Methylosinus sp. H3A: one gene and its partner. The protein of the gene in region 1 interacts with the protein of each later gene in a pairwise test. Links are inferred from orthologs where the notes say so. Each region holds a gene or a part of one and is shown in the gene's direction. Other genes may lie near its edges. The genes, in order: dnaE and dnaQ.

Region 1 (4,324 bases):
GAAGTCCTTCGAAAAGAGCCGCCTCCTCGCTGAAAAGCTGATCGGTGTCAAGAAGATCGACGAAGCCATCCAATTGCAGTCGGATTACGCCAAGGGCGCGTACGAGGATTTCATCGCCGAGGCGACCAAGCTCGGCGAGCTCTATTCCAGCCTCGCCAAAGAGGCGTTCAAGCCGGTCGAAGCGGCGGCGACGAAAGTCTATTCCGCGGGCGAGTGAGCCGCCGGCTCGACGCGTCCTCGACCCTCGTCTCGGAAAAGCCGGGCGGAATTTTCCGCCCGGCTTTTCGTTTGTTCGACCTCTGTGGCGCCGCGGCAAAATCGCGAAGCCTGTGCGTAAAATCCGCGGGCGGCGACGAGCGCGTTGCGAATCCGGCCGCTGCGGCGCGATATGGCCGCCGGAGACCGGGGGCGCGTGCGAGGAGGCGGCCAAATGAGCGTGATCGACGAGGTCGGCTTCGTTCATCTGCATGTCCACACCGCCTTCTCGCTGCGCGAAGGCGCGCTGACGCTCACGCGGCTCATCGATCTGGCCCAGAAGGACCAGATGCCGGCGCTCGCCGTCACCGATACGGATAATCTCTTCGGCGCGCTGGAGTTTTCGGAAAAGGCCGCCAAGGCCGGCGTCCAGCCGATCCCGGGCGTTCAGCTCACCATCGATTTCGGCGATGGGACGCAGAGCGCCGTGGGAGCTACGGATGGCCGCGGCCATATCGTGCTCATCGCGCAGTCGGAACGCGGCTACGCCAATCTGATGCGACTCGCCTCGCGCGCCTATCTCGAGCCCGCGCTCGGCGAGGCCTCCCATGTGTCGCTCGACAGTCTCGCGGCCAATTGCGAAGGGCTGATCGCGCTCACCGGCGGGGCCGAGGGCGGACTCGACGCTCAATTCGCGAAAGGCCGGCCGGAGCAGGCGCGCGCGCGGCTCGAGGCGCTGCTGCCCCTGTTCGACGGCCGCCTCTATGTCGAGATCCAGCGCCATGGCCTCGATCAGGAGCGGCGCGTCGAGCCGCAATTGCTCGATCTCGCCTATCGGCGCGGCCTGCCTCTCGTCGCGACCAACGAGCCGTTTTTCGCGACGGCGGCGGATTTCGAGGCGCATGACGCGCTGCTCTGCATCGCCGAGGGCACGGTGACGAGCGTCGCCGAGCGCCGGCGGCTCTCGCCGCAGCATTATTTCAAGACGCGCAAGGAGATGCGCGAGCTCTTCGCCGACCTCCGCGAGGCGACGGATTCGACGGTCGAGATCGCGCGCCGTTCGGCCTTCCGCCCGCTGACGCGCAAGCCCATCATGCCGCGCTTCATGCTGGACGGGGAAGGGGGCGGGGAATCCCTCGAGGACATAGAGGCGCGCGAATTGCGCCGGCAGGCGAAGGAAGGCCTCGAGGCGCGCCTCCTCGCGCAGCCGCCGGCTCCGGGGCAGACGCGCGAGACCTATGACGCGCGCCTCGAATTCGAGCTCGACACGATCGAGAAGATGCGCTTTCCGGGCTACTTCCTGATCGTCTCGGACTTCATCAAATATGCCAAATCGCAAGGGATTCCGGTCGGGCCGGGGCGCGGCTCGGGCGCGGGATCGCTGGTCGCCTATGCGCTGACCATCACCGATCTCGATCCTCTGCGCTTCGGCCTCTTCTTCGAGCGCTTCCTCAATCCCGAACGCATGTCCATGCCGGATTTCGACATCGACTTCTGCCAGACGCGACGCGGCGAGGTCATCGATTATGTCCGCGAGCGCTATGGCGCCGAGAAAGTGGCGCAGATCATCACCTTCGGCTCATTTCTGGCCCGAGGCGTGCTGCGCAGCGTCGGCCGCGTGCTGGAAATGCCGCTCGGGCAGGTGGACAAGCTCGCCAAGCTGGTCCCGCAGAACCCCGCCAAGCCGGTGACTTTGGCCGAGGCCGTCGCCGGCGAGCAGAAATTGCGCGAGGCCATCGACGAGGATGGAAAGGTCGCCCGCCTGTTCAAGATCGCGGCGGCGCTCGAAGGGCTCTATTCCAACGCCTCGACTCACGCTGCGGGCGTCGTTATCGGCGACAGGCCGCTCGACGCGCTGGTGCCGCTCTATCGCGATCCCAAATCCGATATGCCGGCCACCCAGTTCAATATGAAATGGGTGGAGCCGGCCGGCCTCATCAAATTCGACTTCCTCGGCCTCAAGACGCTGACCGTGTTGGCGACCGCCGTCGATCTGGTGCGCCGGCGCGCGCCGGATTTCGATCTCGCCGCCATTCCGCTCGACGACGCCGAAACGTACGCGATGCTCGGGCGCGGCGAGACGGTGGGCGTGTTCCAGCTGGAAAGCGCTGGCATGCGCAAGGCGCTGGTCGAAATGCACGCCGACCATTTCGAGGACATCATCGCCCTGGTGGCGCTGTACCGGCCCGGCCCTATGGCCAATATCCCGACCTATTGCGCCGTGAAGCTCGGCGATGAGGAGCCCGATTACATTCACCCCAAGATCGAGCACATCTTAAAGGAGACATTCGGCGTCATCATCTACCAAGAGCAGGTAATGCAGATCGCGCAGGTGCTCTCCGGCTATTCGCTGGGCGAGGCCGATCTGCTCCGCCGCGCCATGGGCAAGAAGATCAAGGCGGAGATGGACGCCCAGCGCGAGCGCTTCGTCACCGGCGCGGTGGAGCGCGGCCTCACGGCGCAAAAGGCCAGCGATATCTTCGACCTGCTGGCGAAATTCGCCGACTACGGCTTCAACAAGAGCCATGCGGCGGCCTATGCGCTGATCGCCTATCAGACGGCCTGGTTCAAGGCGCATTATCCGGTGGAGTTTTTGGCCGCGTCCATGACGCTGGACAAGGGCAACACCGACAAGCTGGCCGAATTCCGCAATGAGGCGCGGCGGCTCGGCATTGCGGTGGAGCCGCCTTCCATCCGCCGTTCGGGCGTCGATTTCGACGTCGCGCCCGGCTCCGATGGCAATCTCGCCATTCGCTACGCGCTCTCCGCCGTGAAGGGCGTCGGCGAGGGGCAGGCGGAGTCCATTGTGCGGACGCGCGGCGCCGCGCCTTTCCGCAATCTCTCGGAGTTCGCGCGACGGATCAATCCGCGCGAGGTCAATAAGAAGGTATTGGAGAATCTCGCCTGCTGCGGCGCCTTCGACGAGCTGGACGCCGACCGCGCCCGCGTCGTCGGCGCGATCGAGACGATCCTCGCCTGCGCCAATCGCTGCGCCGAGGATCGGCAGGCCGGACAGAATGCGCTGTTCGGCGGCGCCGAGGCGGAGGAGGAGATCGTCCTGCCCAAGAGCCAGCCTTGGACCGCCTCGGAAAAGCTGAAGCGCGAATTCGACGCCGCCGGCTTTTTCCTCTCCGGCCACCCGCTCGACTCCTATGCGGGCGTGCTCGGCCGGCTGCGCCTCACACGTTGGGCCGAGTTCACCGTCGCGGTGAAGCGCGGCGCGACCGCCGCGCGGCTCGCCGCCGTCGTGCTCGACCGCGCCGAGCGGCGGACCAAATCCGGGTCCAAAATGGGCGTGGTCCAGCTCTCGGACGACAGCGGCCAATATGAGGCGATCCTGTTCCAGGAGGGGCTCAACCAATATCGCGACCTGCTCGAGAAGGGCGCGACAGTGCTGGTGACGCTCTCCGCCGCGCTGGAAGGCGAGGATGTGCGGGCACGCATCACCGAGGTTCAGCCGCTCGCCGCCGCGGCCGCGCGGGCGCAAAAGGGGCTGCGCATCTTTCTGCAGGACGCCGCGCCGCTCGACGCGCTGAAGTCGCGGCTGGCGACGCGGGGCGAGGGCGAGGTGTCGATCGTCGTGGCGCTGGAGCGCATGGCCAGCGAGGTGGAGATCAAACTGCCGGGCGGCTATTCCGTCTCGGCCGATGTCGCCGGGGCGCTGAAGACGATCCCCGGCGTCCTCGCCGTGGAGCATGTTTGACGTCCCGCTCGGGAGGCCAGAGCTTTGCTCATTACATTAGGTAATGATGCCGAGTTATTGAAAATACGTAATAAGTCTCTTCACCTGAGATGATGCTTCAACATGCCTTTTCGCGTCCTGCGACGCTGCGCCTCTTCTGGCGCGCGGGCGACGCGCCTATCTTAGAAGCCAATCGCCGCGACGGGCGGCGCTCGCTCCGATCGAGGAGGCGGGAATGGAAGAGGCCATCGGTTTTCTCGGAAGGCCAGACGCGGGTTTCCTGCCGCTCATCGTCATTGGCGCTCTGGTCGGCTGGCTGGTCGGAGCGCTCCTGTGGGGGACAAACTCGCTCTTTGCCGATATGGCGATCGGCGTCGCCGGGGCATGGCTCGGGGCGAAATTCGCCGATCTCGGCGGGCTCGCCGCCGAGGGCTCGATCGGCCATTT
Region 2 (3,296 bases), 2.2 Mb from region 1 along the record:
CGGTGTCGTTCGATCGTTCTCGCGCCTTCTGGCTCCATCCCGAGCCGCTGATTCTCGCCTCCAAGAGCAAAGGCCGCCGCGCCGCGCTCGAGCAGACCGGCGCGCCCTTTCTCGTCCATCCGGTCGAAATCGACGAACGCGCGGTCGAAGCCGAGGTCGTCGCGGCTGGCGGCGACGCCGACGCCGTCGCGGCGCGTTTGGCGCGAGACAAGGCGACGCTCGTTTCTCTCACGCGGCCGGGCGCTCTCGTTCTCGGCGCCGATCAAGTCGCGAGCTGTGAGAGACGCCGCTTCGGCAAGCCTCCGACCGTCGCCGCCGCTCGCGAGCAGCTGCGCTTTCTCGCCGGCCGCACCCATCGCCTGCATTCCGCGATCGCGATCGCGCGCGACGGCGCTCTTATTTTCGAGACCGTCGCCCATGCCGATCTGACGATGCGCGCTTTCTCCGACGATTTCCTGGCTCGCTACCTCGAGAGTGTCGCAGAGGAGGCGACGACCAGCGCTGGCGCCTATCAGATAGAGGGGCTAGGCGTTCATCTCTTTGAGCGCATCCTCGGCGATCACTGGACCATCATCGGCCTGCCGCTGCTGCCGCTGCTCGATGCGTTACGTCGAGAAGGAGCGCTCCGGTCATGAGCGTCGACACGCCGGCGCGCCCTCTCGTCATCGGGCTCACCGGCTCGATCGGCATGGGCAAATCGACGACGGCCGATCTCTTCCGCGCCGAGGGCGTCCCGGTCTATGATTCCGACCGCGCCGTGCATGAGATTTATCGCGGCCCCGCGGCGGCGCGTATAGAAGAGATGTTTCCCGGAACCACCGTGGACGGTGTCGTCGATCGCGCCCGCCTCGCCGCTCGCGTGCTCGGCGATCCGGAGGCTTTGCGCCGTCTCGAGGCTTTGGTGCATCCGCTCGTCGCCGCCGGTCGCGACGAATTCCTAGAGGCGAGCCGTCTCGCCGGCGAGCGCGTCGTCGTCTTCGACATTCCTCTCCTCTTCGAGATCGGCGCGGAAAAAGATGTCGACGCCGTCGTCGTCGTCTCCGCGCCGCCGGAGATACAGCGGGCGCGCGTGCTGGCGCGTCCCGGGATGACGGATGAGAAATTCGCGGCCATCCTCGCCAAGCAGACGCCGGACGCCGAAAAACGAGCCCAGGCCGATTTCGTGGTGCATAGCGACCGCGGGCTGGATTCCGCTCGGCAGGAAGTTCGGTTAATTCTCGAGACGCTGGCGCAGGGAAAAGCCGTGCGCTGATTTTTCGAGACTGAGGGGTCGCCCACGATGCGTGAGATCGTCTTCGACACGGAGACGACCGGCTTGGATCCGACCAAGGGCCATCGCATCGTCGAGATCGGCGCGGTCGAGATATCCAATCTGATCCCGACCGGCCGCACCTTCCATTTCTACCTCGATCCAGAACGCGACATGCCGGAAGAAGCATTTCGCGTGCATGGCCTCTCCTCGGCCTTTCTCACGGGCCAAAAGAAATTCCGTGAGATCGCCGCGAGTTTCCTCGAATTCGTCGCCGACGCGGCTCTCGTCGCGCACAACGCCGAATTCGACATGCGCTTCGTCAATTTCGAGCTCGGCCTGCTCGGGATCGCGCCTATTCCGTTCGATCGCGTCGTCGACACTCTGACGATGGCGCGTCGCCGTCATCCGGGCGCCTCCAACACGCTGGACGCGCTCTGCCAGCGTTACGGCGTCGATCTGACGAAGCGCGACAAGCATGGCGCTCTGCTCGATGCGGGTCTTCTCGCGGAAGTCTATGCGGAGCTGATGGGCGGTCGCCAATCCGCGCTCACCCTGCAGGCGGACGCAGTCACGCTCGATGAAGCCGGCGGCGGCGAATTATTGCGCAGCCGACCGCAAAAGCTCACGCCGCTCCTCACAGAGGATGAGAGAGCCGCGCATGAGGCTTTCGTCGCCGGGCTCGGAAAGGAGCCGCAATGGCTTCGCTATTTCGCGCAGCCGGACGAGGCTGAGGTCCGAGTCGCCGAGGTTATGGAGAGGCGAGCCTGACGGCTCGCCTTCCGCATTTCAATTGGCGTTGGCCGGGGTCTGCTGCTCGGCCTGAGCGGCGCGCTGCTGATAGAGCGCGAAAAAGTCGATCGGATCGACATAGAGGGGCGGAAAGCCGCCGTTGCGCGTGCCGTCGGCGACGACCTGGCGCAGAAAGGGAAACAACAGGCGCGGGCATTCGATCATCACTAGCGGATGGATCTGCTCGGCGGGAATGTTCACGAGGCGGAACACGCCGCCGTAATCGACCTCGAGCTTGAACAGCACTTCGCCGCCCTCGGTCGCCGAGGCTTCGAGCGTCACCGAGACCTCGAAGTCGTTGGGCGAGAGCTGCTTGGCGTTCACATTGACCTGAATGCCGATCTCCGGCGGATTCTCGCGCGGCTGCAGGGAGCGCGGCGCGTTCGGATTCTCGAAGGACAGATCCTTCACATATTGTACGAGCACATTGAGCGCCGGGGCGCCGGTCGGGCCGGAGCCGTTTCCATTCGTATCGGTCATCGTCGAACTCCCAGCCGATGTCGGCTCCCGACAGGCGCAATGGGATAATGACGCCTGTCACGGCGCCCGCCTATCACGTCCCCTCGCGGGCCACAACGGGGTTTGACGCCAGTCGGATCAAACGGCTTTGACAGGAGGCGCGCGGCGCGCGCGCACGCGGCGCTTTGGGCCCTCGTCGACGATCGCCTTCCATTCGCCGGGCGAAAGATCGATCGTCTGCGGACCCCGCCGCTCCGTCGCGCCGCGGATGCGGTCGGCGACGCGGGCGCGGATCGACGGCGACTTCAGCGCGAGGCCGACGAGATCGGAGGCGAAGCCGGGCAGGATGAGCAGCAGCGAGCCGACCGCCTCCAGTCCGCCATCCATCAGAGCGACGCCGGATTTCGTCTCCGCGCGCGGCTGGCCGATCCGGCCGCGCAGATAGACGAACAGACGCTTGACGTCGGCGAGCCCCAGCAATGTCGTGCCGACGCCGAGCGCGACGGCCGCCAGCACGCCGAGGAATTGCACGACGAGCACGAAAGCGATGATCTCGACGAAGAGCCAGCCTGTCAGCACATAAGCGGCGAGTTTCGACTTGTTCACGTCGTAGCGCCCTCCATCCCTCGTCGCGAGCCTCGAAGTCTGTCGTTTCACCTCCCCGGACGGGGAGGGGGAGACGCCGTTCCGGCGTCGATCCGATCGCCTCGCCCCGGCGAGGGGGTTGATTCGTGACATCTGGGACGCGACATGATACCGGACAATCCCTGCGACTGGGAGACGCCCTTTGTCGGGA

The links.
Region 2: the proteins of dnaE (region 1) and dnaQ interact in binary tests that used the Escherichia coli proteins (3 or more experiments, as listed by UniProt). The link is inferred for Methylosinus sp. H3A from one-to-one orthologs.

The regions. Positions count from the first base shown.
Region 1 is NZ_JADNQW010000005.1:3,616,095-3,620,418, forward strand. The notes cover bases 81-4,098. They hold dnaE (DNA polymerase III subunit alpha), read left to right. Parts: upstream 81-430; coding sequence 431-3,898; downstream 3,899-4,098. Other genes in these bases: IY145_RS19710 (phasin family protein), read left to right, coding at 81-217. Outside these bases: more of IY145_RS19710, read left to right, coding at 1-80; IY145_RS19720 (GlsB/YeaQ/YmgE family stress response membrane protein), read left to right, coding at 4,113-4,324. UniProt on the Escherichia coli protein: DNA polymerase III is a complex, multichain enzyme responsible for most of the replicative synthesis in bacteria. This DNA polymerase also exhibits 3' to 5' exonuclease activity. The alpha chain is the DNA polymerase catalytic subunit.
Region 2 is NZ_JADNQW010000005.1:1,384,469-1,387,764, forward strand. The notes cover bases 160-3,149. They hold dnaQ (DNA polymerase III subunit epsilon), read left to right. Parts: upstream 160-1,279; coding sequence 1,280-2,020; downstream 2,021-3,149. Other genes in these bases: IY145_RS09495 (Maf family protein), read left to right, coding at 160-635; coaE (dephospho-CoA kinase), read left to right, coding at 632-1,252; secB (protein-export chaperone SecB), read right to left, coding at 2,039-2,521; IY145_RS09515 (FxsA family protein), read right to left, coding at 2,639-3,106. In the rest of the region: more of IY145_RS09495, read left to right, coding at 1-159; IY145_RS09520 (Tim44/TimA family putative adaptor protein), read left to right, coding at 3,288-3,296. UniProt on the Escherichia coli protein: DNA polymerase III is a complex, multichain enzyme responsible for most of the replicative synthesis in bacteria. The epsilon subunit contain the editing function and is a proofreading 3'-5' exonuclease.